DNA from 3 places in the Mesorhizobium sp. USDA 4132 genome. Region 1 is predicted to be linked to each of the others. Evidence: predicted binding sites of a transcription regulator. Region 1 holds the regulator's gene; each other region holds the start of a gene.
What was found. Region 1 encodes HrcA, which represses chaperone genes, less so after heat shock. Its sites were predicted from a motif close to GTTAGCACTCNCNNNNNGNGAGTGCTAAC; they were not measured.
Positions count from the first base shown of each region.

Region 2: groES (co-chaperone GroES) is a predicted target of HrcA. The motif match lies at 6,171-6,199, and genes of this name have one in related genera.
Region 3: groES (co-chaperone GroES) is a predicted target of HrcA. The motif match lies at 7,945-7,973, and genes of this name have one in related genera.

Region 1 is NZ_JBWCCP010000001.1:472,463-482,342, forward strand. Features, by position in the region: gene dnaA (chromosomal replication initiator protein DnaA) at 1-1,131, shown strand, start outside; gene ACZ9IU_RS02410 (LysE family translocator) at 1,170-1,754, shown strand; gene ACZ9IU_RS02415 (class I SAM-dependent methyltransferase) at 1,764-2,357, shown strand; gene hemW (radical SAM family heme chaperone HemW) at 2,368-3,561, opposite strand; gene rdgB (RdgB/HAM1 family non-canonical purine NTP pyrophosphatase) at 3,568-4,212, opposite strand; gene ACZ9IU_RS02430 (VOC family protein) at 4,221-4,628, opposite strand; gene rph (ribonuclease PH) at 4,647-5,363, opposite strand; gene hrcA (heat-inducible transcriptional repressor HrcA) at 5,540-6,619, shown strand; gene grpE (nucleotide exchange factor GrpE) at 6,738-7,379, shown strand; gene ptsN (PTS IIA-like nitrogen regulatory protein PtsN) at 7,583-8,047, opposite strand; gene hpf (ribosome hibernation-promoting factor, HPF/YfiA family) at 8,125-8,700, opposite strand; gene rpoN (RNA polymerase factor sigma-54) at 8,949-9,880, opposite strand, start outside.
Region 2 is NZ_JBWCCP010000002.1:701,701-711,580, forward strand. Features, by position in the region: gene ACZ9IU_RS26000 (hypothetical protein) at 1-103, opposite strand, end outside; gene ACZ9IU_RS26005 (amylo-alpha-1,6-glucosidase) at 100-2,310, opposite strand; gene ACZ9IU_RS26010 (glycosyltransferase family 4 protein) at 2,327-3,421, opposite strand; gene ACZ9IU_RS26015 (hypothetical protein) at 3,506-3,928, opposite strand; partial or broken gene groL (chaperonin GroEL) at 4,029-5,658, opposite strand; gene groES (co-chaperone GroES) at 5,706-6,020, opposite strand; gene ACZ9IU_RS26030 (usg protein) at 6,300-6,572, shown strand; gene ACZ9IU_RS26035 (hypothetical protein) at 6,661-6,963, shown strand; partial or broken gene ACZ9IU_RS26040 (SMP-30/gluconolactonase/LRE family protein) at 6,987-7,869, opposite strand; gene ACZ9IU_RS26045 (NAD-dependent epimerase/dehydratase family protein) at 7,866-8,696, opposite strand; gene ACZ9IU_RS26050 (FadR/GntR family transcriptional regulator) at 8,720-9,454, opposite strand; gene ACZ9IU_RS26055 (hypothetical protein) at 9,454-9,615, opposite strand; gene ACZ9IU_RS26060 (ABC transporter substrate-binding protein) at 9,810-9,880, shown strand, end outside.
Region 3 is NZ_JBWCCP010000001.1:918,868-928,747, forward strand. Features, by position in the region: gene prmC (peptide chain release factor N(5)-glutamine methyltransferase) at 1-251, shown strand, start outside; gene ACZ9IU_RS04705 (DUF4167 domain-containing protein) at 553-1,443, shown strand; gene ACZ9IU_RS04710 (3-deoxy-7-phosphoheptulonate synthase) at 1,526-2,614, opposite strand; gene clpB (ATP-dependent chaperone ClpB) at 2,999-5,599, shown strand; gene groL (chaperonin GroEL) at 5,890-7,533, opposite strand; gene groES (co-chaperone GroES) at 7,593-7,889, opposite strand; gene ACZ9IU_RS04730 (TIGR01459 family HAD-type hydrolase) at 8,343-9,191, shown strand; gene ACZ9IU_RS04735 (bifunctional riboflavin kinase/FAD synthetase) at 9,231-9,880, shown strand, end outside.

The DNA of each region.
Region 1 (9,880 bases):
CCCCGCGAGATCGGCAAGATTGCCGCTTTCCCGTCGCCGTCGGCTTCTCCTGCCCGCTCGGGCCACGTTCCGGGCCCGCTGTTCGGCTCACCGCTCGATAGCCGCTTTACCTTTGATACGTTCGTGGAAGGTCCGTCGAACCGGGTAGCGCTTGCTGCCGCCAAGACGATCGCCGAAGCTGGCGCCAGCGCGGTCCGTTTCAATCCGCTGTTCATTCATTCCGGCGTCGGCCTTGGCAAGACGCATCTTCTGCAGGCGATCGCCAATGCGGCGGTCGGCAGCGAGCGCATGCCGCGGGTCGTCTACCTGACGGCGGAATATTTCATGTGGCGCTTTGCGACCGCGATCCGCGACAATGATGCACTGACGCTGAAGGACTCGCTGCGCAATATCGATCTGCTGATCATCGACGACATGCAGTTCCTGCAGGGCAAGATGATCCAGAACGAGTTCTGCCATCTCCTGAACATGCTGCTCGACAGCGCCAAGCAGGTGGTGGTTGCCGCCGACCGTGCGCCCTGGGAGCTGGAATCGCTCGATCCGCGCGTTCGTTCACGTCTGCAGGGCGGTGTGGCGATCGAAGTCGAAGCGCCGGATTACGAGATGCGTCTCGAAATGATCAAGGGCCGCCTGGCGACTGCCCGCCAGGACGATCCGTCGCTGGATATCCCGGCGGAAATCCTCAGCCACGTGGCGAGAAATGTCACCGCCAGCGGTCGCGAACTGGAAGGCGCGTTCAATCAGCTCCTGTTCCGCCGTTCCTTCGAGCCCTCCCTTTCGATCGAGCGTGTCGATGAACTGCTCGCCCATTTGGTGGGTGCCGGCGAGGCCAAGCGCGTCCGCATCGAGGACATCCAGCGCATCGTCGCCCGCCATTATAATGTGTCGCGCCAGGAACTGGTCTCGAACCGCCGCACCCGCGTCATCGTCAAGCCGCGCCAGATCGCCATGTATCTGTCGAAGACGCTGACGCCGCGCTCCTTCCCGGAGATCGGGCGTCGTTTCGGCGGCAGGGACCACACGACCGTCCTGCATGCCGTCCGCAAGATCGAGGAGCTGATTTCGGGTGACACGAAGCTCAGCCACGAGGTAGAACTGCTGAAACGGCTGATCAACGAGAACAACGCTTAAAATCCATGTTTCTGCTTTCTGTTGCAATGATCTGGGCCGTGGCGTGCATAACGCCAGGGCCCAACACGCTTCTGGTCATGCGTTATGCGCTGACCGCGCCGCGTCGCGTGCCGATTCTCGCGGCAATGGGGACCATTACGGGCACGTTCTGCTGGGGTCTCGCCGGGTGGCTGGGGATCAATGTCCTCTTTCAGGCGGCACCTTTCGCCTATGTGGCGTTGAAGATCGTCGGCGGACTTTATCTTGTCTGGCTCGGATTGAAGATATTCCTGGATGCGCGAAAGTCGCGCCAGTCGGCTGATATAGCGGCGGCGCGTATCGACGTGCCGCTCAAGACCGCCTATCGCATGGGTCTGGTGACCAATCTTGCCAACCCGAAATCGGCGCTGTTCGTTGCCAGCCTTTTTGCCGCGACCATGCCGGTTGGAACGCCCTTCCTCTATGGCTTGGCGGCGATCGCGGTCATGGTCACCGTTTCGACCATCTATTATTCCTTCCTCGTCGCGCTGATCACCCACCGAACAGTGGCCGCAGCCTATCTGAAGGCGAAGAAGAAGATCGATCTGGGCGTCGGCATGGTTTTTGTCGGCTTTGGCACCAAGCTGCTGATGTCGCAGCGCTGAGGATCACGAATGGCCATGGAAAAGGATTCGACGGCGAGCTTCTACGGCGAAAACGCGGTGGCTTATGCGGAAAACTCCGTCCCGAGCACACGCCGCCTCAATAGCTTCCTGTCGAAACTTGTGCCTGGCGCTGCCATCCTCGAACTCGGCTGCGGCAGCGGGCGGGATAGCGAAGTCATGATCGCGCGGGGTTTCGACGTCACGCCCACGGATGGCACGCCGGAGATGGCGCAGGAAGCTTCCAAACATCTGGGCAGGCCGGTCGATGTACTGCGTTTCGGGGATATCGACGCGGTCTCGGCTTTCGATGGCGTCTGGGCCAATGCCTGCCTGCTGCATGCACCACGGGCTGAACTCGGCGGCATCCTCGGCCGCATCCACGAGGCCTTGCGCCCAGGCGGCGTCTTCTACGCGAGTTTCAAGGCTGGCAAAGCCGAGGGACATGACGGCCTCGGGCGTTATTATAATTACCCGTCCAAGGCCTGGCTAAGGGCGGCTTATGAGGCTTTCGCCTGGACCTCTATCGATATCGATGAGGTACAGGGCAGCGGCTACGACAAGAAGCCCACCGATTGGCTGCATGTTCTGGCGGTAAAAGCTTAAGCGCGGGTTTTCAGCAGGCGAGATCGGCCACGACAGCGTCAAGGATCAGCATTCCGGACGGTGTACAGCGCAGCCGCGAGTTGCCGATCCGCTCGATGAAGCCATATTCCAGCAACCTTTCCTCGCGGATCGGGTCGGGGTCCCGGCCGGAAAGCTGCTGCCAGCGGGCGAGATCGACGCCTTCCCGCAGGCGCAGGCCCATCAGCAGCAATTCGTCGGCCTGTTCTTCGAAGCCGAGGATTTCTTCGTCCAGCATCCCGTGGCCGACGCGTTCCACCTGTTCCAGCCAGGTTTCCGGACGACGTTCGGTGGAGGTCGCGATCTTGTTTCTGCCACGCATCAGCCGACCGTGGGCGCCGGGTCCGATGCCTGCATAGTCGCCGTAGCGCCAATAGGTTAGGTTATGGCGGCTTTCGGCACCGGGGCGGGCGTGGTTGGAAACCTCGTAGGCCGGCATGCCGAACCCCTCGGTAATCTGCTGGGTCGCTTCGTAGAGGGCTGCCGACTGGTCGTCATCCGGCACGATCAGCTTGCCGGCCTTGTGCAGGCCATAGAAGGGCGTGCCTTCCTCGATGGTGAGCTGGTAGAGCGACAAATGGTCGACCGCGTAGGAAACCGCTTCCTTCAGCTCCGCTTCCCAGGCCTCGACCGTCTGTTTCGGCCGGGCATAGATGAGATCGAAGGACATGCGCGGAAAGATCTCCCGCGCCAGTTTGATGGCCTTCAGCGCATCGGCAACGTCATGCAGCCGACCGAGGAATTTGAGGTCCGGATCGTTGAGTGCCTGGACGCCGAGCGAGACGCGGTTGACGCCAGCGGCCCGATAGCCGCGGAAGCGTGTCGCCTCGACGCTCGAAGGGTTGGCCTCCATGGTGATCTCGATGCCGTCGGGCACATGCCAATTCCTGGCAATGCCGTCGAGGATCGCCGAGACCGTGGCGGGGTCCATCAGAGACGGCGTGCCGCCGCCGAGGAAAATACTGGTGACGGTTTTCGGCCCGCTCATCCGCCGCATCACTTCCATCTCCTTCAGGAAGGCGGCGGTGAAACGCGGCTGGTCCACGGGCTGATGGCGTACGTGGCTGTTGAAGTCGCAATAGGGGCACTTGGCCGCACAGAATGGCCAATGCACATAGACGCCAAAACCCGGCTCGCCGGTATCGGGCAGAAGGGTGTCGCGCAGAAGAGGAGCGGCCGAGTTCAAAATGCCTCAAGCCTCCAGGCAGGTTTCGACGAAACGCTTGAAGGCGCGGGCGCGATGCGAAAGCGCTTCCGGTTCGCCAGGTTTCCAGCCGTGTTTCTGATCACTACTCATTTCACCGAAGGTAATATCATAGCCTTCCGGTTGGAAGACCGGGTCATAACCAAAACCCTGGGTGCCGCGCGGCGGCCACACTACGGTGCCTTCCACTTCGCCCCGGAACATTTCCGTGTGTCCGTCAGGCCATGCGAGACAGAGAACGCTGACAAAGCGGCAACCGCGCTGTTCCGGCTTGGTCGCGCCGCGTTCCCCGAGCGCCTTCTCGACCTTTTCCATCGCCATCTGAAAATCGCGGCTGCCATCCTCACGCTCCGCCCAGTTGGCGGTATAGACACCCGGCGCGCCATCGAGCGCGTCGATGACGATACCGGAATCGTCAGACAGTGACGGCAGGCCGGAGGCCCTGGCGGAGGCGAGTGCCTTGATCGCGGCATTTTCCTCGAATGTCGTGCCCGTCTCGTCCGGCTCGTCGAATTGCAATTCGGCGGCGGATTTGGCCGAGAAACCGAAGGGGCCGATCAGTTCGGCGATTTCGCGGATCTTTCCGGCATTGTGGCTGGCGACCACGATCGTCTTGGTATCGAGCTTGCGCATGATAATTCCTATTCGATATTCCAGAGCCTGGGCTCTGCGCATTCCAGGCTGTTGCCGGCCGGATCGCGGAAATAGATTGAGCGGGCACCGTTCGGCCAGCGGAAATCGCTTTCGATGGCAATCCCTGCCTTGTTGAGCTTTTCCTTGATCAAGTCAATCGCGTCGCCCGTCATGCGAAAGCAGACATGTCCCGGTCCCGTCGCGCCATGTGGCGGTACGGGCAGCGCATCGGCGGGCGGTGGCTTGATCGTCTCAGCCGGATTGAAGATCAGCAGGATCCCCGGCCCACAACGGAAGAACACATGTCTGGTGCCGGCGCGCAGCACCTTCTCAAGGCCGAGAATGCCGCCGTAGAACGCCTCGGCGGCATCGAGATCATCGGCGTAGAGCGCGGTTTCGAGAATGCCTTCAATCAAACCGCACCTCTTTCAGGTTCAGGCAATCGCCTGCTTCTGCATCGCCACCAGTTCCTGGGTGCCGTCCTGAGCGAGCGCCAGCAGCTTCAGGAACTCTTCCTGGCTGAAGGGCTTGCCTTCCGCCGTACCCTGCACCTCGACGATGCCGCCGGAACCGGTCATGACGAAATTGGCGTCCGTCTCGGCAGCCGAATCCTCGATATAGTCGAGGTCGATTACCGGCTGGCCGGCAAAGATGCCGCAGGAGATCGCCGCGACATGGTCCTTCAGCACCTTGTCGACCTTGGTCATCGAGCGGGCTTCCATCCACTTCAGGCAGTCGTAGAGCGCAATCCAGCCACCGGTGATCGAGGCGGTGCGCGTGCCGCCATCCGCCTGGATGACGTCGCAGTCGATGGTGATCTGCTTTTCGCCGAGTGCTTCGAGATCGATGACGGCGCGCAAGGACCGACCGATCAGGCGCTGGATTTCCTGGGTGCGGCCGCCCTGCTTTCCGCTAGCGGCTTCGCGCTTCATGCGGTCGCCGGTGGCGCGCGGCAGCATTCCGTATTCGGCCGTCACCCAGCCCTTGCCGCTGTTGCGCAGCCACGGCGGCGTCTTTTCTTCAAGACTCGCGGTGCACAGCACATGCGTGTCGCCGAACTTCACGAGGCAGGAACCTTCCGCGTGCTTGGAGAAATTGCGCTCGAACGAGACCTTGCGCATCTGGTTCAACTGTCTGCCTGAAGGCCGCATGCTTCACTCCCTGGATTTCTGTTTCCGCCTTCTACGGCCCCGGCCGAGCTTTTGCAAAGAAAAAGCCCTGATGAGTGTGCAAGCGAATGATCGTGACTGGCGCAATTTTCCCTTTGGAGAAGGCGCGTCGAATGACTATATTTTGTCGAATGATCAACGGAACGGTGAAGGTCTAGATGGGATTTTCGGCATCGACGGGTAGGGACAGCGGCTCTGTGCTCGATGACCGTTCGCGCGAAATTTTCCGCCGCATCGTGGAAAGCTACCTGGAAAACGGTGAGCCACTCGGTTCCCGCAATCTTTCACGGCTGCTGCCCATCTCCTTGTCGCCGGCTTCGGTGCGCAATGTGATGAGCGATCTCGAGGAGCTCGGCCTCATCTATTCCCCGCATATCAGCGCCGGGCGCCTGCCGACCCAGTCGGGGCTCCGGTTTTTCGTTGACGCCTTCATGCAGGTCGGGGACCTGTCGGCCGAGGAACGTGCCAATATCGACCGGCAGATCCGCCCGGCCGACCGAGATCAGCCGATGGAAAGCCTGATGGCGGAGGCAAGCCGTATGCTCTCAGGCGTCTCGCGCGGCGCCGGCATTGTCATCACCACCAAGAGCGATCCGGTTCTCAAGCATGTCGAGTTCATCCGCCTGGAGCCGACCAAGGCGCTCGCCGTGCTGGTCGGCGATCACAACCAGGTCGAAAACCGCATCATCGAATTGCCCGCCGGCGTGACCTCGTCGCAGCTGACCGAGGCGGCGAATTTCCTCAATGCCCACCTGAGCGGCCAGACCCTGCCGGAACTGCGTGGCCAGTTGAAGACCCTCAAGGACCAGGTCCAGGGCGAGCTTTATGCGCTCTCGCAGGAACTGGTCGAGCGCGGTCTGGCGGTCTGGTCCGGCGACAGCGAGGAAGGAAAGCCGACCCAACTGATCGTCCGCGGCCGGGCCAATCTGCTCGAAGGCCTGGCGGATGTTGCCGATCTCGATCGTTTGCGGCTGCTTTTCGATGATCTCGAAAAGAAGGACAGTCTGATCGAGATTCTTGATCTCGCCGAAAAGGGGCCGGGCGTCCGGATCTTCATAGGCTCGGAGAACAAGCTGTTTTCGCTTTCCGGCTCGTCGCTCATCGTGGCGCCTTATCGCGACGGCGAGGACCGCATCGTCGGTGCCGTCGGTGTCATCGGGCCGACGCGGCTCAATTATTCCCGCATCGTGCCAATGGTGGATTACACCGCGCAGCTGCTTGCCAGGCTGTCGCGCTGAATTTTGCGGCCGGACCGGCCCAAGTTTCCCAGCAAGCCTTGATTTTTCCACCTTAAACCTCGATATCGGGCACAAATCCAAGCCCGTAAATCGAAGTCAAGAATAACCGGAGACCGTCATGACCGACGAAACCAACAAGAACGGACCTGACGCAACTGCCGCGGAGAACGCCGCGGAAGCCGTAGCATCTGCTCTTGAGGACGCGGCCAACCAGAAGAATGCCGAGGCGCCTGCCGCCGAACCTGATCCGCTGGAATTGCTGAAGGCCGAAAACAACGAGTTGCGCGACCGTTTCCTACGGCTTGCCGCTGAGATGGATAACCTGCGCCGCCGCACCGAACGCGAAATCAAGGACGCTAAGTCCTATGCGGCGGCCGGCTTTGCACGCGACATGCTCGCCGTTTCGGACAACCTGCGCCGGGCGCTGGACGCCGTGCCGACCGAAATGCGCGCCACGGCAGATGCCTCGCTGACCACGCTCCTGGAGGGCGTCGAGATGACTGAACGCTCGATGCTGTCCGCTCTGGAGCGCCACGGCGTGAAGAAGATCGATCCTGAAGGCCAGAAGTTCGACCCGAACTTCCACCAGGCTATGTTCGAAATCCCGAACCCTGCTGTCCCGAACAATACCGTCGTCCAGGTCGTCCAGGCCGGTTTCACGATCGGTGAACGCGTGCTGCGGCCCGCTATGGTCGGTGTCGCAAAAGGTGGACCGAAGGCGGAAGCCTCTGCAGAAGCCGCTGGTGAGAAAAGCGCCTGAAGTCTTTGAGGAGCAGGCGATAAGCCTGCTTCTCATTTCAGCCCGGACACCCCCGTTGGTGTTTGCTCGTCGGACTGGCGATTGTTCCTGATCCGTTGAGTTTCCACGCATAATCCCCGCGGAATGTGGCTCAAAAACAAAACCGCCCGGCGCTTTGACAGCGGCCGGGCGGTTCGTCTCGTCCCCACGAATGTGTTATGCGGTCAGGCGGCGTGGTTGGCCTGCTCCTCGTTGAGGAATGCATAGATCGCCGAAGCGGAATCGGTTTTGCGCAGCTTGGCGACAAGGTCCTGGTCGCGCAACACGCGGGCAATACGCGACAGGGCCTTCAGGTGGTCGGCGCCGGCGCCTTCGGGTGCCAGCAGCAGGAACACCAGATCGACCGGCTCGTCGTCGAGCGCTTCGAAATCGACCGGCGCTTCAAGACGCGCGAAAATGCCCTTGATCGACGAGATGCTGTTGAGCTTGCCGTGCGGGATGGCGATGCCGTGGCCGACGCCGGTGGAACCGAGCCTTTCGCGCTGCAGGATGATGTCGAAGATTTCTCGTTCGCTCACGCCCGTCAACTTGGAAGCCTTAGCCGCCAGCTCCTGCAATAGCTGCTTTTTGGAGTTTACCTTTAGGGCAGGAATAATCGCATCTTGCTGCAGCAAATCTGCCAATGCCATTCTCTTCATCCTTCGTGCCGCAAGAGCTTGTGCCCTAGGCGAAGGGGAGCGCCGTCTCCGACGCTCTCCCCAAGTTGTTAGTTCTTGATATTGGTGGAATCGATCCAGCCAATATTGCCGTCATTGCGGCGGTACACAATGTTCAGATGTTCCTTGCCGGGGCTACGGAACAGAAGAACAGGCTCGTCTGTCATATCAAGTGCCATGACGGCACTTGCGACCGTCATCGTCTTCAACTGCTTCGAACTTTCCGCGACGATGGTCGGCGCGAAATCCTCGGGCACTTCCTCCCCTTCATCCGGTACGCTGTCCATAACAGTGTAGGCAACTTCCGCATAACCATTCACATGGTTGCCGGCATGATGATCCTTGAGCCGCCGCTTGTAGCGGCGCAGACGTTTTTCGATCCGCTGTGCTGCGGCATCGAAACTGATCTGCGGATCATTCGCCTCGCCGGCCGCATGCAGGACGATCCCGGTGTCGAGATGCACCTTGCAGTCGGCAGAAAAGCGCGAACCAGCCTTTTCCACGATGACTTGGCCTGAGTAGCCTCCGTCGAAGTATTTTGTAACCGCTTCTCCGATTTGGTCCTCGATCCTTTGACGGAACGAATCGCCAATTTCCATATGCTTACCGGATACACGCACACTCATGGAGTTCTTCCTTCTTGTCGTGACTTGCGTGTTCCAGTCTACGCCAAGCCGTCCCCGCATCCAAGCCGTTCACATGCGACTGGGCCAAATTGCTGCAATCGATGCATGTCTGGATAATGGGATACGTTTCGTGCCATGCCCCGTGCAGTTGCGGCGGGCTTCTAGCGCCCGATGTTTTAAATGTCAACGGCAGCGGACCTCAGGATTTCTACGTAGACCTGTGGAAACCCGGGTGTTTCGCCGGTATCTCAGAACGCCGCGACCCCCGCGATCGCACGCTTTTCGCGGCGGCGCTGGACGGACGAAGGAATGTTCATCGCCTCGCGGTATTTCGCGACGGTCCGGCGCGCGAGCTCGACCCCGCCGCGTTTCAGGCTGGCGACGATATCGTCGTCGGAGAGCACCGTCTCAGGCGTCTCCTGGGCGATCAACAGGCGAATCCGATGGCGCACCGCCTCCGCCGAATGGCTGTCGCCGCCCTCTTCGGCCGAGCCGATCGACACCGTGAAGAAATACTTGAGTTCGAACAGCCCCCGCGGCGTCAGCATGTATTTGTTGGAGGTGACGCGGCTGACTGTCGATTCATGCATCTTGATCGCTTCGGCGACGGTCTTGAGGTTGAGCGGGCGCAGGTGATCGACGCCGTGGATCAGGAAGGCATCCTGTTGCCGGACGATTTCGGCGGCCACCTTCATGATCGTCTTGGCCCGCTGGTCGAGGCTGCGCGTCAGCCAATTGGCATTCTGCATGCATTCGGAAAGGAAGTTGTGGTCGTCCCCGTTTTTCGGGCAGTGCTTGGACACCGTCTGGAAATAGCTGTGGTTTACCAGGACGCGCGGCAGGGTGTCCGGATTGAGCTCGACCATCCAGCTGCCGTCGGGCGCCGCGCGCACAACGATATCCGGCGAAATCGTCTCAGACATGCCGCGCTCGAAGCCGGCGCCGGGCTTCGGGTTGAGACAGCGGATTTCTGCCAGCATGTCGATGAGGTCTTCGTCGTCGACGCCGCAGATCTTTCGAAGCGAGGCGAAGTCGCGTTTGCCCAGCAGATCCAGATGTCTGATCAGCGCATCCATGGCCGGGTCGAGCCGGTCTTTTTCCCGAAGCTGGATTGCCAGACATTCGCTGAGCGATCGCGCGAAGACGCCCGGCGGATCGAGCGTCTGCAGCGAGCGGAGGA
Region 2 (9,880 bases), on a different contig from region 1:
AACCGCGGGTAGCATCTAAAGTTCCCGCTGTATTAAAAACAATCGAAACCGCCGAATGTTGAACGACCGCCACGTCGCCGCTGGTCATTGCGGCATTGGTCATGCCGTCGTGACAACCCGAATATCGCCTTTGCGATCGACAACGAGGACGACGACCTCTCGTCCCGAGCGCCGGACAGTCACGTCGACCGAACCATGTCCGACCAGCAGATGCCGTAGGGTGACCTCGTCGAGGAAAGGCGGGAGCCGAGGCTCGTTGAAGCTGACCTGCAACGCGTTCGGATCGAAGTCGAGGCCGAGGCACGATTGCAACAGCGAGAGTGGCGCTGCCGCGGCCCAGGCCTGCGGCGAGCATGCGACCGGATAGAAAGTCGGCCCTTGTGCTCGCTGGCGCGCCAGTCCGCAGAAAAGTTCGGGAAGCCGGCGCAGATCGATATAGGTCGAAGCCGTAAACAGCCCTTCGAATATTCGAGCCGCCTCCACTCTAAACCCGTAACGAGCGAGGCCGCTGGCGATCAGGGCATTGTCATGTGGCCAAATCGAGCCGTTGTGGTAACTCATTGGATTGTAACGCGCCTCGGTCGATGGAATGGTGCGGATGCCCCAACCGCAGAAGGATGAGGCGCTCATCATCGTGCGGACGACCCGTTCGGCCCGGTCCGGATAGGCGAGCCCGGTAAAGAGCGCGTGGCCGGCGTTCGAGGACCGGACCCGGCAAGGCCGCTTGTCCCGGTCGAGTGCCAGCACGTAGGTGCCAAGCTCTTCGTCGAAGAAGGTGGAATCGAACGCCCGGCGAAAGCCCTCCGCTCTTGCCATAAAGCTTGTTGCCTGTTCCGGCCGGTCCAGCCGGCGGAAGATCTCCGCTGCCGCTTGCCAGGCGCCGTAAACGTAGGCCTGCACTTCAGCGATCGCGATTGGCCCGTTGGCCAGTGTACCGTCGGTGTGGAAAACGGAGTCGTGGCTGTCCTTCCATGCCTGGTTGATCAAGCCTTCTTCCGTCTGCCGCCCATATTCAACGAAGCCGTCGCCGTCGCGGTCTCCGTGCTCGTCGATCCATGTCAACGCCGCCTCTATGTGCGGCAGGAGGGGATAGATGGTCGCGAGATCACCGGTTCGCTTCAGGTATTCCCCGGCCAGCATCACGAAAAGCGGAGTCGAGTCGATACTGCCGTAGTACTGCCGGAAAGGCACTTCGCCCAGTTCAGCCATCTCTCCGGAACGGATTTCGTGCAGGATTTTCCCCGGTTCGGCGTCCGATGCCGGGTCAATCTCCGTCGCCTGGTTAGCCGCAAGGTGTCCGAGGACGCCGCGGGCGATGTTCGGATCGAGCCAGAGCGTTTCAAGCGCGGTGATAAGGGCGTCGCGGCCAAAGACGGTGCTGAACCAAGGTATGCCGGCGTAGGGATAAGGGCCTTCCGGTTTATCGGTCATCAGCATGTAGAGATCTGAAACACTGCGGCGTGCAGCCTCGTTGAAGATCTCGTTCGACGTCGTGATCGACGCCGCGCGCGAAGACGCGGCGCGCAAGGCCCGGCGGGCATCCCGCAAGGCAAAAAAGAAGGAACGGTAGCCGGGCTTGTCGGTTTGCGCCGCCGGGTCACAGCCGATCTCGATGAACAGCGAGCGGATTTCATGCTGCGCCAGCTCGAGGTCATAGACGACAAGGTCACTGCCAAACTTATCCGGCTGCGGGTCGAAGGAAAGCCGTGTCAGTCGTTTCTTGCTGTCCAGACCGACATAGGAGAGGAGGATGGAACCCTGCTCGATGACAGCCGGAAGATGGCGCCCTTTTCTTCCCCTCACGGTACCGCGGACCTCGAAAAGATCGGCAAAGTCTGCTGCGAATGCGATCTCTATGCGAATGTGCTGCGGCCGCTCGTCATAATTTTTGACGGTCAGCCGCTCGTAGCAGGTTGCCTTCCACAGGAAGCGCGACCTGCGCAGATGGATGAGGTCATGCTCCAGAATGAGCTTGCCCTTCTCGTCGAAGAGATCGGGGTTGGTTAGGTCGCAGGTGAGCGTTGCGTTGTCGTCCCGCAATGTCGACGACAGCAACATCGGGCGCCGGCCGTTGATCGACAGGTAGAGGTGAGAAAGATAGCGCGTGTCGCGGTGGAAGAGGCCTTCGGGGCTGCCCGGGCCGCAGAGCGCGTCGCCGTTGTGATCGAAGACGGCGAAGGTATCGCCGTGTTTCAGGGTGCGTGGCCGCCGCTCCTGCAGCGATGCGGCAGCGGGAATGAAGAATTGCGCGACCGGTGCGCCTGGGCCGGCCAGCACCCCGGTCGGGTTGTCCGCAGAGGTGATCGACATGGCTTCTCCTCAAGATTCAGGCGACCACCTGGAGGTCGAGCGCCTGGCCGGTTGACCGACGGATACGTGCGGCCTTGGTGCGGACGCCGGGCAGATTGCGATAGAGCTCAAGATAGTCCCGCGCCATTCTTTCTGAGGTGAAACGCTTCTCGAATGTGCCGCGCACTTGTCTCCGATCCATCCGCAACGCCCATTCGACATTTTCGGCCGCCTCGGTCACGCTCTCGACCAGAACGCCGGAGACCCGGTCGTCGATCACCTCCGGAACGGAGCCGCAGCGGAAGGCGATCACCGGTGTGCCGCAGGCCATGGCCTCGATCATGACGAGTCCAAAGGGCTCGGGCCAGTCGATCGGGAAAAGCAGCGCGCCGGCATTGCCGAGGAAACCGGCCTTCTGGTGCTCGTTTATCTCGCCGATGAATTCGACATTCGGATGGCTCTTGACCATCGGCTCGATCACCGTCTCCCAATAGGCCTTGTCGGCATTGTCGATCTTGGCCGCGATTTTCAGCGGCATGCCGACCTTTGCCGCGATCGCGATTGCGCGATCCGGCCGCTTCTCCGGCGAAATACGTCCGAGGAAGGCAAGGTAATTGCCTTTCGGCGTTGCAGTGAAGGGGAGGAGATCGGCGGGCAGACCATGGTAGACGGTTCCGGACCAGTTGACCGGCGGCATCGGGCGGCGCTGGTCGTTGGAGATCGAGACCAGCGGAATTTCGGGAAAGGCCTGATAAAAGGGATGCAGGTCCGGCAGGTCGAGGCGACCATGCAAGGTGGTCACCGTGCGGTCGGCAAAATCTCGGACCAGCGGGAAATGCAACAGGTCGATATGGAAATGCAGGACATCGAATTCGTGCGCCCGGCGGCGGATTTCCTCCAGCATGACGATCTGATGCGGCAGGTGGTCCCTGACGGCCGGGTTGAGCCGCAATGCGACCTGCGAACACGCCACCAGCTTGGCATCGGTGACGGAATCACCGCTTGCAAAGAGAGTGACGTCATGGCCCTGGGCGACAAGCTCTTCGGTGAGATAAGAAACAATGCGTTCGGTTCCCCCGTAGAGCTTGGGCGGAACACTTTCAGCAAGCGGTGCGATCTGAGCGATCTTCATCGGCAAAACCTCCTCGTGAGAGCAAAGAGTCGTCGGCAAAAATCATGTCCGCGCCCGTCAGGACAGCACGCGGGGTCGAAGTCCTCAGGTTTCAAACAACTGGCGGCGACGTCCGTTCCAGTCGCTGCACAGGCCGAAACGGTCGCGAAGCCGTCGGTTTCGTCGCTTTCTGCGGTCGCTTCTGCCCGTTTCCACTAAAACTGGCAGGGTCGGCGCGGGGAGAGGATCGCTGCCGCCGTCGAGCGCTTTCAGAGCCTCCAGGATTTCGTCATAAGTGACGATGTTGTCCATGCCCGGATAACGGCGCAAGGCCGGCATGGATTCAATAGCGGATATGTCGGAAGCCCATGAGGCGAGGATCGCCCGCTTCTCGTCCCTGCCGATATGTTCGGCCGCCAGCACGTCCCGCGGGTGATTAAAATGCGAAGCCGGGTGCAGCAGATGCGCGGCGCTGATTGCTTCTACGGCCTGCTCTGGTGCGGTATTGTCGATATTTTCCTTTCTCATCCTGTGACCCCATTGCTGGAGATGGACATTTCGCCCGGTTGTCGATTTGTTGGTTGAATGGGTTGGCCCGCCCTTTGAAAAGGGCGGGCCGGACCATCACTCAGAAATCCATGCCCGCCCCTGCGGGCATGGCAGGAGCGGTTTCCTTCTTCGGCTTTTCCGCAATCATGGCTTCCGTCGTCACGAGCAGGCCAGCCACGGAGGCGGCGTCCTGCAGTGCAGCACGGACGACCTTGGCCGGATCGATGACGCCCTGCGCATAAAGGTCGCCATATTCGCCGGTCTGAGCGTTCCAGCCGTAGGAGAACTCGCTCTTCTCGCGCAGCTTGCCGACGATTACCGAACCTTCGGCGCCGGCGTTTTGGGCGATCTGGCGAACGGGAGCCTCGATGGCGCGGCGGACGATCTCGACGCCGACCCGCTGATCCTGATTGGCCGTGCCGAGGTTATCGAGTGCCTTGACGGAGCGCAGCAGCGCGACACCGCCGCCGGGCAGGATGCCTTCTTCGACGGCGGCCCGCGTCGCATGCAGTGCGTCGTCAACCCGGTCCTTCTTTTCCTTCACCTCCACGTCCGTCGAGCCGCCGACGCGGATCACGGCAACGCCGCCGGCCAGCTTGGCCAGACGTTCCTGCAGCTTTTCTCGGTCGTAATCGGAGATCGTCTCGTCGATCTGGGCGCGGATCTGGGTGGTCCGACCGTCAATCTCTGCCTTGGAACCGGCGCCGTCGATGATGGTGGTATTCTCCTTCTCGATCGACACTTTCTTCGCCCGTCCCAGCATGTTCAGTGTGACGTTCTCCAGTTTGATGCCGAGATCCTCGGAGATGACGGTGCCGCCCGTCAGGATGGCGATGTCTTCGAGCATGGCCTTGCGGCGGTCGCCGAAACCCGGGGCCTTGACGGCTGCGATCTTGAGGCCGCCACGCAGCTTGTTAACGACGAGGGTAGCGAGAGCTTCGCCTTCGACGTCTTCAGCGATGATCAGCAGCGGCTTGCCGGACTGCACGACGGCTTCCAGCACCGGCAGCATGGATTGCAGGTTGGAGAGCTTCTTCTCGTGGATCAGGATATAGGGCTCTTCGAGCTCCACTCGCATCTTGTCCTGGTTGGTGACGAAATAGGGGCTGAGATAACCGCGGTCGAACTGCATGCCTTCGACGACTTCGAGTTCGGTTTCGGCGGTCTTGGCTTCCTCGACGGTGATCACGCCTTCGTTGCCGACCTTTTCCATGGCTTCGGCAAGATAGCGGCCGATCTCGGCATCGCCATTGGCCGAAATGGTGCCCACCTGGGCGATTTCGGAATTGTTCGAGATCTTGCGGGCATTGGCTTTCAGCTCCTTGACGACCGCATCGACGGCAAGGTCGATTTCCACGCTTCAGGTCCATCGGGTTCATGCCGGAAGCGACGGCCTTTGCGCCCTCCTTGACGATCGCCTGGGCAAGCACGGTGGCGGTCGTCGTGCCGTCGCCGGCTAGATCGTTGGTCTTCGATGCCACCTCACGCAGCATTTGGGCGCCCATGTTTTCGAACTTGTCGTCCAGTTCGATCTCCTTGGCGACCGACACGCCGTCCTTGGTGATGCGGGGCGCTCCGAAGGACTTGTCGATGACGACGTTGCGGCCCTTGGGCCCAAGCGTTACCTTCACGGCATTGGCCAGGATATCGACCCCACGCAGCATGCGTTCACGGGCATCGGTGTTGAACTTGACTTCTTTCGCAGCCATTTTTCACTCCTCGATTAGGCAGCTTGCTTGATTGATGGATGGTGTTCTCAGGCGGCTTTCTTCTGCTCGGCCTGGGCCTCGATGATGCCCATGACGTCGCTTTCCTTCATGATCAGCAGGTCCTCGCCGTTGATCTTGATCTCGGTGCCGGACCACTTGCCAAACAGGATGCGGTCGCCAACCTTGACATCGAGGGCCTGAACCTGGCCGGCGTCGTTGCGCGCGCCAGGGCCGACGGCGATGACCTCGCCTTCCTGTGGCTTTTCCTTGGCAGTGTCGGGAATGATGATGCCACCCTTGGTCTTTTCCTCGGATTCGACCCGGCGGACGAGAATGCGATCGTGAAGCGGTCGGAACGACATGTTTTCCTCCAATGGACAAACAATGATGACGTTGTTCCCCCTGGCCGGACCGGATGACCAGTCCGGGCGGGTGCAAAACCTCGCGCGAGCGTTTTGCGCGAAATGATCTGGTTTGCAGATTTCGGGATTTCAAGAGAGCCCGCGCAAAAAATCAGCACTCTTTCAAGCTGGCTGCCAAGGCGCTGGAAAGGAACAACAAACGTGGGCTTGGCGTTTTGAAAATGTTGATGGGCCGCAAAAAAAGCACCCGCTTCAGACGGCATGAAACGGAGACGAAGCATGCGATTTTCATCAGATATGGAACGTCAGCTCCACGGCTACGGCCTTACCACTGCTCACATCCTCTACCATATCCCCGATTTCGAATCCGTCCTGCAGACATATGTTTGGCAGGACTACGATCTGGCACCTGATTTCCCGGAGATGCACAGGTTTCTTGATTTCTGGCAGGTCAACCTTGACGGCCCGCTTCACTCCGTGCGTTACACCCACCAGCGCCTGATCGGCCCGCACGAATGGCGCCGCGTGGACGGCGAGTTCAAGCTGCACTAACGACAGCACTTGAACAGAGATTTTTCGCTTCCTAACTCATCGCCAGCCGAGGCTCTCATGAGCTCGTCACCGTCACATTGGCTTTTGAGTGAGTGGCAAAACGGAAGCACAACAAGAAACGATCCGTGATCTCCACGTCGAGGAGCGCGAGGAGATTTTCATCAACCTTGCGCAGGCTCTCCAAGGAACGGCGCGGGAGGCCTGGGCCGAGGGCATCAGGCATTTTGCGATGCTGTCAAACAATATGGCCGAGGCAATCCGGACGAATGCCGATGAGCTCGCGCGTGATGATCCTGACGGCGCGGAGCGCGTGCTCAAGCAGGCAAAGGCGATGATTTCGCAGTTCAATGCCCAACATCCCTATAGAATGTCAAGCATGGCAGTCCACTGAGCGTGCCGCGATCGGCGACGGGTTCAAATCCTGAAACGGTGGACGGGTGTGCCGCGGACGCCGGCTTCGAAGGCAAAGAGCGTCCCGTGTTCGAACGTGCCGTTGTTGTCGGTGGAGAGGGTGGTGACGTAGATCGTCGCGAGATCCGGCCCGCCGAAACAGGGCATGGTCGGTGATTTCGCCGGCATTTTGTAAATCTCGACGACCTCGCCCTCCGGCGACAGCCGGTTGACACCGCCCGAGAGGATGCCGGCGATCCAGTAAAAACCATTCGCATCCATGGCGGCGCCATCCGGCCGGCCTTCTTCCGGGGCGAAGTCGTGCAGCCGGCGAGGGGGGGCCGGTGACGCCCTTCTGCGGATCGAAATCGAAGACCTGGGCAAAAAGGCCGCTGCTGTCCGAGTGATACATGGTTCGGCCGTCCGGGCTCCAGGCAAGGCCATTGGAGGTCAGCAGCCCGCCATCGATGATCGTGGTGAAGGAGCCGTCGGGCATGACGCGATAAAGGCGGGCATTGCCGGTCTGCGGGATAGCCTCGTCACGGGTGCCGACCCAGAAGCAGCCGTCGGGGCCGACCTTGCCGTCGTTGAGCCGGCTGTCGGGGCGCCCGCCGTCGGGATTGCAGAGCAGCTTCATCGCGCCGGTTTTCGGGTTGAGGATGTGAACGCCGTTTTCGAGCGCGACGGCGATATCACCGCTTTCGCAGAGTGCCAGGCAGCCGATCTTGTGCGGCATGTCGTACCGGTCGATATGCCCGTTGGCGCGCAGGCAGATTGCTGCCGGCGCCAGGATGTCGACCAGCCAGAGATCTCCGGTGCGGTCGTCCCAGGTGGGCGATTCGCCGACCTTCAGCGGAAAGTCGATGACCCGTCGCACCTTCGGGGTGATGATGTCCGGTTTGCTCATGCCCCAGCCTTTCCAGGAACGACCAGGCCATTTCTGTCGCGCTGCCTGACTTGCCCGTCATGTTCAGTTTCGCAGAAGCTGCCGCCCTGAAAGAATGCGGCTACTGCACTTTCGGCTATCTGCTCGATACGCAGATGATCGCGACTATGGTCCTGCGGGCGATAACCGAGGCGCTCGGCAGTTTCGTCGCGCCACCAGCCGGAATCGTTGCGCGAAACGCCGTAAACGACAGCGGCAGCGATTTCCGGGTGGGTAAGGCCGATCCAGACAAGCTGGTAAAGGTCGCGAGGACTGATCCAGATGGCAGCCGTGCGTTCGCTGTTTGGATAGGCGGCAGCGTTGCCGATGCGGATCGACAGCGTTGAGATGCCAGCCTTGTCGTAATAAAAACCCGCCACCATCTCGCCCCAGCATTTTGACAGGCCGTAACGCGTGTCGGGGCGGGGAACATCGAACGGGGTAATCGTTTCGGACCGCGGATAAAAGCCAGTCGTGTGATTGCTGGAGGCAAAAACAACGCGGTTCACGCCGGTTGCGCGCGCTGCATCGTAGAGATTGTAGGTACCGAGGATATTTGTCTGCAACATGTCGTCGATGCCTGCCTCGTTAGGCAGACCGCCAAGATGGATGACACCGTCCATCCCGTCGAGGGCGGCGCGCATCGCATCTGCATCCGCGAGATTGCCTTCGAAAAAACTTTCACTCGATGCAAGCTCTTTCGCCGGTCTGACATCGATCAGCCTGATATGCTGCACGACAGGGCGCAGAAAATCCCTGAGCTGCGTGGCAATGCGGCCCGCCCCGCCGGTTATTGCGATCCGTTTCAAAATGCGTCTCCCTGCGGCCGCCATCAGGCGTCGATAGATTGAGCCTCGACGCCTTGGAACATGCGGGCGCGCGCATTCAGGATATGCGTTTTCATGGCGTTGTGCGCATCCGTTTCCCGACGGGCGAGGATGGCTTCCACGATTGCCGCATGTTCGTCCTGCACATGGCGGACATGCAGCGGCGTCCGCTTGAGGCTGAGGCTACGCGTCACCGACATGCCGATCGAAAAATGCGGCTTGAACCACTCCCGGACGATCGTGTGGAACTGGTTGCCGGTCGCCATGGCGATGGCATCATGCAGCCTTTGATCCTCCTCGGCACCCAGTTCTCCGACCTCCAGACAGTGCTCGAGTGCCGCGAGCGCCGCCATGATGCGGACCTTGTCATTAACCTGCCAGTTGCGCGCCGCGAGTGCCGCGGCTTCCGCCTCGAGGCCTGCCCGGAACTCAAAAAACCGCTGCACGTCGGCCAGTGAACCGACCGGGACCTGGTTGAGGACTGAAGAGTCCGGCCGCTGCCGCACGTAGGAACCGGAGCCTTTGCGCGAGACGATCAACTGGTCGGCACGAAGACGCTCCAGGGCCTCGCGCACGACCGGCCGTGACGCGCCGAACATCACGGAGAGATTGGGCTCCGACGGAAGCCTTTCATTGACTGGAAAGCGGCCATCAGCAATCATTTCCACGATCCTCTCGTAGATGATGTCGCTGAAGCGAGGCTCGGCCTTGGCTGCCGCTATCACGCCGGCCTGGTTCATCAACGTCCCTTTTCACGTCCCCATTCGGGGAACTCGGGCTGCGCTTCCTTTTCCGGAGAATAGAGACCAGAAATCCTGCGGCCCGCCGTGAGCCTTTGATCGACGAAGGCTTCCTCCGCCACGTCTTGAGGATTGGCCACGTCTTGAGGATTGTAAGTCATGCGTCTCCTCCCGTTCGGCATGCTTTTGGGAGGTAGGACTATTGAGCCTGTCAAAATCTGTCAATACTTGTAATCATCTGAAAACCGGTTATGGTCCCGTTTGCCGATGGGATGGAGGTCCATGGCGGTCTGTTGGCTGGGAACCCGGCCAGATCGCCAACCAGGTCGGCACGGTCTGAATTGGGAGGAGATCTATGCGCGACGATGAAATCATGTCTTCCGGCGTAACCCGCCGGACATTCCTGGCGGGTGTCAGCGGGGCAGT
Region 3 (9,880 bases), 450 kb from region 1:
CGGAAGTCCGGGATTTCGATCCGCTGACAGCGCTAGATGGAGGTCCGGATGGGCTCGAAGCCTATCGCGCGATTGCAGCGAGTGCAGGAGATTTCCTCGAAAAGGACGGCGTTATCGGCGTCGAGATCGGGTTCGATCAAAAGGAAACCGTGACCGCGATTTTCCGCGTCGCCGGCTTTACGCTGGTGGAGGCGCTACGCGACTACGGCGACAATGATCGAGTTCTCGTATTTACCGTGAATCATCCTTGATTTTGCAGGCAAAAGAAAAGGCTTGGATTCCCGGAGGAAGCGGGATAGCTTGCAAATACGCACTGGGACGGCTGGGAATGAACAGCGATTCGTTCGGGTTACAGGGCAACCCTTTGATCCTTCTCTTTTCGAAGAGTTGCGAAGGTTGAACAATTCCCGGTGCGTGAATCAGTTAATTTGACTTTCACAAGCGGCAGGACGCTTTGATCGGCCTGTGCGCGGCACGCGAAGTCTTGTTCGGCTCTGTCCGACAGACCGCGTGGCCCCTTATCAGCGAAGACAGAGAATTGGTGAACGATAGATGAGGCCAGGACAGCAGAACAAACGCGGTCGAGGTCGCGGCAGTAACAACAATAACAATAATGGCGGCGGCGGCGGTGGTGGAAATAACAACTTCAACCGCAAGGGCGGCAATCCTCTCAGCCGTACCTACGATAGCTCCGGCCCGGACGTGAAGATCCGCGGGACCGCCCAGCATATCGCCGAAAAATATAGCCAGCTCGGCCGCGACGCCCAAAGTTCAGGTGATCGTGTGATTGCGGAGAACTATCTCCAGCACGCCGAACACTATAACCGCATCATTGCCGCCGCACAGGCGCAGATGCAGGATCGGTTCCAGCACGACAATCGCGGTGAGTATCAGGATCGGGACGGCAACGTTCAGGATCAGGACGACATGGACAATAGCGACGGCGAGGACAATGGTTACTCGCAGCAGCCGTCCATGGACGAAGCGCCGCAGCCGCACGTCCAGCAACAGCAGCCGCGCCGGGAGCAGCGTGAACAGCGCGAGCCCCGTGAACAACGCGAACCTCGCGACCAACAGCGCGAACCTCGCGACCAGCGGGAACCCCGCGAACAGCGTGACCAGCAGCGCGAACGGCCCCGCCGCGAGAACCGTCAGGAACAGGCAGCTGCCGCAACGCCGGTCCCGGCCGCGGTCGCAGCACCTCAGCCGGTTGCTCCGGTCATGGATGGTTCCGGCCCGCAGCCGGTAATCGAAGGCACGCCTGCCGAAGTGGCGGTCGAGGAAGAGGCACAGGCAGAAGCCACGCCGCGCCGTCGTCGCGCTGCCGGCAGCCGTCCGCGTCGTCCGCGTCGTGGCGAAGGCGCCGGTGAAGAGGGTGGTTCCGAAGGCGAAGCCTCGGGCGACGGCTCTCAGCCGGCCCTGGCGGATGCTGCTTCGGAATAAGCCTCACGGGCTGGAATAACGAAATCAAGAAGGCCGCTCGGGAAACCGGGCGGCCTTTTTCCGTGAGCAAAGCCCTTCTGCTTCAGGCGCGGGCCTGGCGCCGATCGCGGGCGGAGCGGGCAAGGTCTTCGAGCACAGAGACGGACGTTTCCCAGTCGATGCAGCCGTCGGTGATGCTCTGGCCGTAGACGAGAGGTCTGCCGGGTACGAGGTCCTGGCGGCCGCCGACGATATTGCTCTCGATCATCATGCCCTTGATGGCCATGTTGCCGGCAGCGATCTGCGTCGCGACGTTTTTGACGACCAGTGGCTGGTTCATCGGATCCTTGCCGCTATTGGCATGGCTGGCATCGATGAGGATGCGCGGCTCCAAGCCGCGTTTCGCCGCGTCCCTGGAAGCGGCCTCGACATCGGCCGCCTCATAATTCGGCAGCTTGCCGCCGCGCAGGATGACGTGGCAATCCTCGTTGCCGGTCGTCGTGGCGATCGCAGCCCGGCCGTCCTTGGTCACCGCCGGAAAATGGTGCGTCTGCGATGCGGCCAGTATGGCATCGAGCGCGACGGCGACGCCGCCATCGGTGCCGTTCTTGAAGCCGATCGGGCAGGACAGACCGGATGCCAGCTGGCGATGTACCTGGCTTTCGGTCGTCCGCGCGCCGATCGCGCCCCAGCTGACGAGGTCGGCGATATATTGCGGGGTGATCGTATCGAGGAATTCGCAGCCGGCCGGAAGGCCCGTCGCATTGATGTCCAGAAGAAGCTGTCGGGCGATCCTCAAGCCCTCTTCGATGCGGTAGCTGCCGTCGAGATGCGGATCGTTCATCAGGCCCTTCCAGCCGACGGTGGTGCGCGGTTTTTCGAAATAGACGCGCATGATGATTTCGAGATCACCGCTGAAACGCCGTCGCTGTTCTTCCAGCCGGGCCGCATAGTCCCGCGCGGCAACCGGGTCGTGGATGGAGCAGGGGCCGATGACCACGATCAGCCGGTCGTCCTCGCCATGCAGGATGTGGTGGACGGTGTCGCGCGTCCGGGTCACGGTCTCGGTAACCGCCTCGTTGCGCGGGATTTCCGCGATAATGTCGGCGGGTATGGTCAGCGGGGTGATCTCGACGATGCGGCGATCGTCGATCGTATCTATCGAGGCATCTGCAGGTTTGGCATTCGGCACGGGTATGGCTCCTGTTTGGCGCTACCGTGCGGAATTGAAAAAGCCGCCAGGTAGACTAGCGGCTTGAGGGAATGTCGTTGCGTCGAAATCAGCTACGCACGGACCCGCATCCGCTGGGGAAAGCGGTAGCTATAAAATCGCGAGGCGTAGGCGGACGTGAAAGACATGCGGCTTCTCTATTCGCTCGATTGTGGATTGTCACGCGGAAAATTCGTGACGTTTCCGCTCGCGGATTTTGACGTTCTGAACACTTTAAACACGAGAATCCGCTTACCATATCTCCAGCAACGCCGAGACTTCGGCAGGGCTCGCCTTTGAGGGAGCTCAATCTCAATCATCGGTCCGTGCCTTATAATGGGCGGGTCGATCACTGGAGGTACCGTAATGAACATTGAAAAATACTCCGAGCGCGTCCGCGGTTTCCTGCAGTCGGCTCAGACTCAGGCTTTGGCCTCGGGTCACCAGCAATTCACGCCTGAACATGTGCTGAAGGTGCTGCTCGACGACGACCAGGGCATGGCGTCCTCGCTCATCGACCGCGCCGGCGGCAGTTCCAAGGAAGCGCGCATCGCCAATGACGCCGCGCTCGCGAAACTTCCCAAGGTTTCCGGCGGCAATGGCGAAATCTATCTCTCCCAGCCGCTCGCCAAGGTTTTCTCGACCGCGGAAGAGGCGGCCAAGAAGGCCGGCGACAGTTTCGTCACCGTCGAACGCCTGCTTCTGGCGCTTGTCATCGAGACCTCGGCTTCGACCTCTGCGACCTTGAAAAAGGCCGGCGTGACCGCGCAGGGGCTCAACCAGGTCATCAACGACATCCGCAAGGGCCGCACCGCCGATGGCGCCAATGCCGAGGCCGGTTTCGAAGCGCTGAAGAAATATGCGCGGGACCTGACGGCGGAAGCCCGCGACGGCAGGCTTGATCCGGTGATCGGCCGCGACGACGAAATCCGCCGCACGATCCAGGTCCTCTCCCGCCGCACCAAGAACAATCCGGTCCTGATAGGTGAGCCCGGCGTCGGCAAGACGGCGATCGCCGAAGGCCTGGCACTGCGTATCATCAACGGCGACGTGCCGGAAAGCCTGAAAGACAAGAAGCTGATGGCGCTCGACATGGGTGCCCTGATCGCTGGCGCAAAATACCGCGGCGAGTTCGAGGAGAGGCTGAAGAGCGTCTTGAACGAGGTGCAGTCTGAAAACGGCGAGATCATCCTGTTCATCGACGAGATGCACACGCTGGTGGGTGCAGGCAAGTCCGACGGCGCGATGGATGCCTCCAACCTCCTGAAGCCGGCGCTTGCCCGCGGCGAACTGCATTGCGTCGGCGCCACCACGCTCGACGAATACCGCAAGCATGTGGAAAAGGACCCGGCGCTTGCCCGTCGTTTCCAGCCGGTCATGGTCGAGGAGCCGACGGTCGAGGACACGATCTCGATCCTGCGCGGGCTGAAGGAAAAATACGAACAGCACCACAAGGTCCGCATTTCGGATTCGGCCCTGGTTGCGGCTGCGACGCTTTCCAACCGCTACATCACCGACCGGTTCCTGCCCGACAAGGCGATCGACCTGATGGACGAAGCCGCATCGCGGCTGCGCATGCAGGTGGATTCCAAGCCCGAGGAACTCGACGAACTCGACCGCCGCATCATGCAGCTGAAGATCGAGCGCGAAGCCTTGAAGAAGGAAACCGACAGCGCCTCGGCCGACCGGCTGCAGCGTCTCGAAGGCGAAGTGACCTCGCTCGAAGAACAGGCGGATGCGCTGACGGCCCGCTGGCAGGCAGAAAAGCAGAAGCTCGGCCTTGCCGCTGACCTGAAGCGGCAGCTCGACGAAGCCCGCAACGAACTGGCGACCGCCCAGCGCAAGGGCGAGTTCCAGCGTGCCGGCGAACTGACCTATGGCGTGATCCCGGAACTGGAAAAGCGCCTCGTGGACGCCGAAGCCCAGGATACTTCGACCAATGCCATGGTGCAGGAAGTCGTGAACCCGGATGCGATCGCCCATGTGGTGTCGCGCTGGACCGGCATTCCGGTCGACAAGATGCTGGAAGGCGAGCGCGACAAGCTGCTGCGCATGGAAGACGAACTGGCGAAATCCGTCATCGGCCAGGGTGATGCGGTCCAGGCTGTCTCGCGTGCGGTTCGCCGTTCGCGTGCCGGGCTGCAGGATCCGAACCGGCCGATCGGCTCGTTCATCTTCCTTGGCCCGACCGGTGTCGGCAAGACGGAGCTGACGAAGTCGCTGGCCCGCTTCCTGTTCGACGACGAGTCCGCGATGGTTCGCCTCGACATGTCGGAATACATGGAGAAGCATTCGGTCGCACGGCTGATCGGTGCACCTCCGGGTTATGTCGGTTATGAGGAAGGCGGCGCGCTGACCGAGGCGGTGCGGCGCAAACCCTACCAGATCGTGCTGTTCGACGAGATCGAGAAGGCGCATCCGGACGTGTTCAACGTTCTCCTGCAGGTGCTCGACGACGGTCGCCTGACGGACGGGCAGGGCCGCACGGTCGACTTCAAGAACACGATGATCATCATGACCTCCAATCTCGGAGCGGAATACCTGACCGCTCTTCGCGAGGGCGAGGATTCCGAAAGCGTGCGCGAACAGGTGATGGACGTCGTGAAAGCCTCGTTCCGGCCTGAATTTTTGAACCGCGTCGATGAGATCATCCTGTTCCATCGCCTGAAGCGCAACGAGATGGGCGCGATCGTCGATATCCAGATGAAGCGGCTGCTGTCGCTTCTGGCGGAGCGCAAGATCAGCATCGATCTCGGTTCGGACGCCCGCGAATGGCTGGCCGACAAGGGCTACGATCCGGTCTATGGCGCGCGTCCGCTGAAGCGGGTGATCCAGAAGTTCATGCAGGATCCGCTCGCCGAACAGATTCTCGGCGGCCAGATTCCGGACGGCTCGGCCGTTGCGGTCAGCGCTGGTTCCGACCGGTTGCTCTTCCGCGTCAAGCGGGCGGTCAGCGAAGCCGCATAACCTGCCAAAACGGCGGCTCCGCAAGCCCAGCGTGAGGCGTCGAACAGCTCAGTCAAAGAATGGCCGCACCGGAAACAGTGCGGCCATTTTCATTGGGGGACGGTTTGGAACGGGTCGGGGCCAGGTCTGTTTCGCGAAGTGCGCTCGCGGAGCCTCAAACAGAAAGGGCCCCGGTCAAACCGGAGCCCTTAATCGTTTTCAACTAGGCTGCTTCTTGCCGCCGGTTCAGCACGCTTGACGCGCTGAACCACGTGAGGTGAGAGGCGGCTTCGGCGATAGGCTTGCGCCTATCACATCATGTCCATGCCGCCCATGCCGCCCATGCCGCCAGGCATGCCGCCGCCAGCCGATTCCTTCTTCGGAAGTTCGGCAATCATGGCTTCGGTGGTGATCAGCAGCGAAGCAACCGAAGCTGCGTTCTGCAGAGCCGTGCGAACGACCTTGAGCGGATCGACGATGCCCATGGTGATCATGTCGCCATATTCAGACGTCTGGGCGTTGTAGCCGTAGTTGTCTTCGTTCTTTTCGAGGATCTTGCCGACCACGATCGAAGCTTCGTCACCAGCGTTTTCAGCGATCTGGCGAACCAGCGACTGAAGAGCGCGGCGAACGATATTGATGCCGGCTTCCTGGTCGTCGTTTGCACCCTTTGCGGTGATCTTGACGGAGGAACGCAGCAGGGCAACGCCGCCGCCCGGTACGATGCCTTCCTGAACGGCAGCGCGCGTCGCGTTGAGAGCGTCGTCGATGCGGTCCTTCTTTTCCTTGACTTCGACTTCCGTCGAGCCGCCGACGCGGATCACGGCAACGCCGCCAGCCAGCTTGGCCAGACGTTCCTGCAGCTTTTCGCGGTCGTAGTCCGAGGTGGTTTCTTCGATCTGAGCCTTGATCTGACCAACGCGGCCTTCGATGTCGGCCTTGGAGCCGGCGCCGTCGACGATCGTGGTGTTTTCCTTGGAGATCGAGACCTTCTTGGTACGGCCGAGCATGTCGAGCGTGACATTTTCGAGCTTGATGCCGAGGTCTTCGGAGATGACAGTGCCGCCCGTCAGGATGGCGATGTCTTCGAGCATGGCCTTGCGGCGATCACCGAAGCCCGGAGCCTTGACGGCAGCGATCTTGAGACCACCGCGCAGCTTGTTGACGACGAGCGTTGCAAGAGCTTCGCCTTCGACGTCTTCAGCGATGATCAGCAGCGGCTTGCCAGTCTGAACGACAGCTTCGAGAACCGGGAGCATCGCCTGCAGGTTCGAGAGCTTCTTCTCGTGGAGGAGAATGAAAGCGTCGTCGAGATCGGCAACCATCTTTTCCGGGTTGGTGACGAAGTAGGGCGACAGGTAGCCGCGGTCGAACTGCATGCCTTCGACGACTTCGAGTTCGGTTTCGGCAGTCTTGGCTTCTTCGACGGTGATCACACCCTCGTTGCCGACCTTCTGCATGGCTTCAGCAATGTCGAGACCGACCTGCTTGTCGCCGTTTGCGGAGATCGTGCCGACCTGTGCGACTTCTTCCGAGGTCGAGATCTTCTTGGCCTTGGCCTGGAGATCCTTGACGACGTCAGCAACGGCGAGGTCGATGCCGCGCTTCAGATCCATCGGGTTCATGCCGGCTGCAACGGCCTTGTTGCCTTCGCGAACGATCGCCTGGGCAAGAACGGTAGCAGTCGTGGTGCCGTCGCCGGCGATGTCGTTGGTCTTCGAAGCAACTTCGCGGACCATCTGAGCGCCCATGTTCTCGAACTTGTCGTCAAGTTCGATTTCCTTGGCGACCGATACGCCGTCCTTGGTGATGCGCGGTGCGCCGAAGGACTTGTCGATGATGACGTTGCGGCCCTTCGGGCCGAGCGTTACCTTGACTGCGTCAGCGAGAATGTCGACGCCGCGCAGCATCTTTTCGCGCGCGGTGCGGCCGAACTTGATTTCTTTGGCTGCCATTTTGATAACTCCTGAAAAGGGGTGTCAGCGATTTAGAATGAAGAGTAACCGGCCTGAAATCAGCCGATGATGCCCATGATGTCGGATTCCTTCATGATCAGAAGGTCTTCGCCATCGAGCTTGACTTCGGTGCCCGACCACTTGCCGAACAGGACGCGATCGCCAGCCTTGACGTCGAGAGCAGTGATGTTGCCCTTGTCGTCGCGGGTGCCGGTGCCGACGGCGACGATTTCGCCTTCCTGCGGCTTTTCCTTGGCGGTATCAGGAATGATGATGCCGCCCTTGGTCTTGGCTTCGGATTCGACGCGACGAACAACGACGCGGTCATGAAGGGGGCGGAAATTGGTGCTTGCCATTGTCTAATCCCTCGATCAAATGACATGGACGGGTGGAAACCCGTATCTCGGTGCTGTTAGCACTCCCGTTTGGAGAGTGCCAGCCGCGTCGAGATAAGGGTGCCCGGCGGATGAGTCAAGAACGGCCGTAAAATTTTCGAGACGGCTCGGAACTTCATACGAAATACGCTTAACGATACGGATGCTGGCTGAACGCCTGTTGTCTCGCGGAACTGCCGACCGTCTGCGGTCACATCGGGGTCTCTCGTTTCGGCCACCCCTTCGGGCAGGTCGGCATGTTGCACGGGACTTTGGTGGAAGAATGGCGCCGACGCGGCGGCGATCCGGGCACCGGTGCGAAGAGTTATCCTCGCTGACGTCGGCGATATCGCCGCGGTTTTTCTCCCGATTATCTCTTGTAATCCTCAACCGGGTTTGTCATGTGACCCGGGACTTGCGAGATGGGAATATTACATGGCAAAGCGCATCGGCAATCTGAGCGAAGTGATCGGCGACTACGACGTTGTCCTCTCGGACGTCTGGGGTGTGGTTCACAACGGTGTCGAGGCTTTCCAGCATTCCTGCAAGGCGCTCGCCGCAGCCCGCGAAGCCGGCGCCACCGTCGTGCTGATCACCAATTCGCCGCGCACGGCACCCGGCGTCATCGAGCAGATGCGCGCGCTCGGCGTGCCAGACGGCACCTATGACCGGATCGTCACGTCGGGCGACGTCACCCAGCACCTGATCGTCGACGGTCCGAAAAAGGTTTTTCTGATCGGTCCCGAACGCGACCTCAACCTGTTCGACGGGCTCGGCGTCGAGGTGGTCCCGGCCGACGAAGCCGAATGCATCGTCTGCACCGGCTTTTTCGACGACGAGAAGGAAGTACCGGAAGACTATACCGACATGCTGATGGCGTTTGCCAAGCGCGACGTGCCTTTCATCTGCGCCAACCCGGATCTCGTCGTCGAGCGCGGCCATAAGATCATCCCCTGCGCCGGCGCGGTCGCGGCCTATTACGAAGAGTTCGGCGGCAAGACCCGCGTCGCCGGCAAGCCTCACCGTCCGATCTACGAGGCGACCATCGAAGCCGCCCGAGAAGTGCGCGGCGATTTCCCGATGAACCGGGTGCTGGCGATCGGCGACGGCATGCCGACCGACGTGCGCGGCGCGCTCGCATACGGCCTCGACCTGCTTTATATCAGCGCGGGCATCCATGTTTCGGAATATACCGTCAACGGCCAGACCGACGAAGCGATCCTCAACGCCTGGCTGAAGCGGGAAAATGCCGCGCCGAAATACTGGATGCCGCGCCTCGCATAGCCCCCTGGGCCTGAATTGGGCCTGAACCGGAATCCGCGCATGACTGTCTTCCACCGCAACGAGAAGAAGGAACCGCTGCCCGAGGAGTTGAAGGGCGGCGTCATCGCCATCGGCAATTTCGACGGCGTGCATCGCGGCCATCGCAGCGTATTGGAGCGCGCGCTGGCACTTGCCGAACAGCGCGGCGTGCCAGCCCTGGTGCTGACCTTCGAGCCGCATCCGCGCACCGTTTTCCGCCCGGAAGAGCCGGTCTTCCGCCTGACCCCGGCGCCGCTCAAGGCCCGCCTGCTCGAGGCCATGGGTTTCCGTTCGGTGATCGAATATCCCTTCACCCGCGAGTTCGCGACCCGCTCGGCAGAAGAGTTCATCCAGACCATTCTCGTGGATTGGCTGGCAGCCAGCGCCGTCGTCACCGGCTTCGACTTTCATTTCGGCAAGGACAGGAAAGGTGGTCCGGCCTTCCTGATGGCATCGGGCGCCAAGCACGGTTTCAACGTGCAGCTGGTCGATGCCTTCCGTGACGAGAATGCCGAGGTGATCTCGTCCAGCCGCATCCGCGACCTGCTAGCGGAAGGCGATGTCTCCGCCGCGGCCGGCCTGCTCGGGTATCGCTACACGCTTGAGGCGGAAGTGATCGGCGGTGAAAAGCTTGGCCGCCAGCTCGGTTTCCCGACCGCCAACATGCAGCT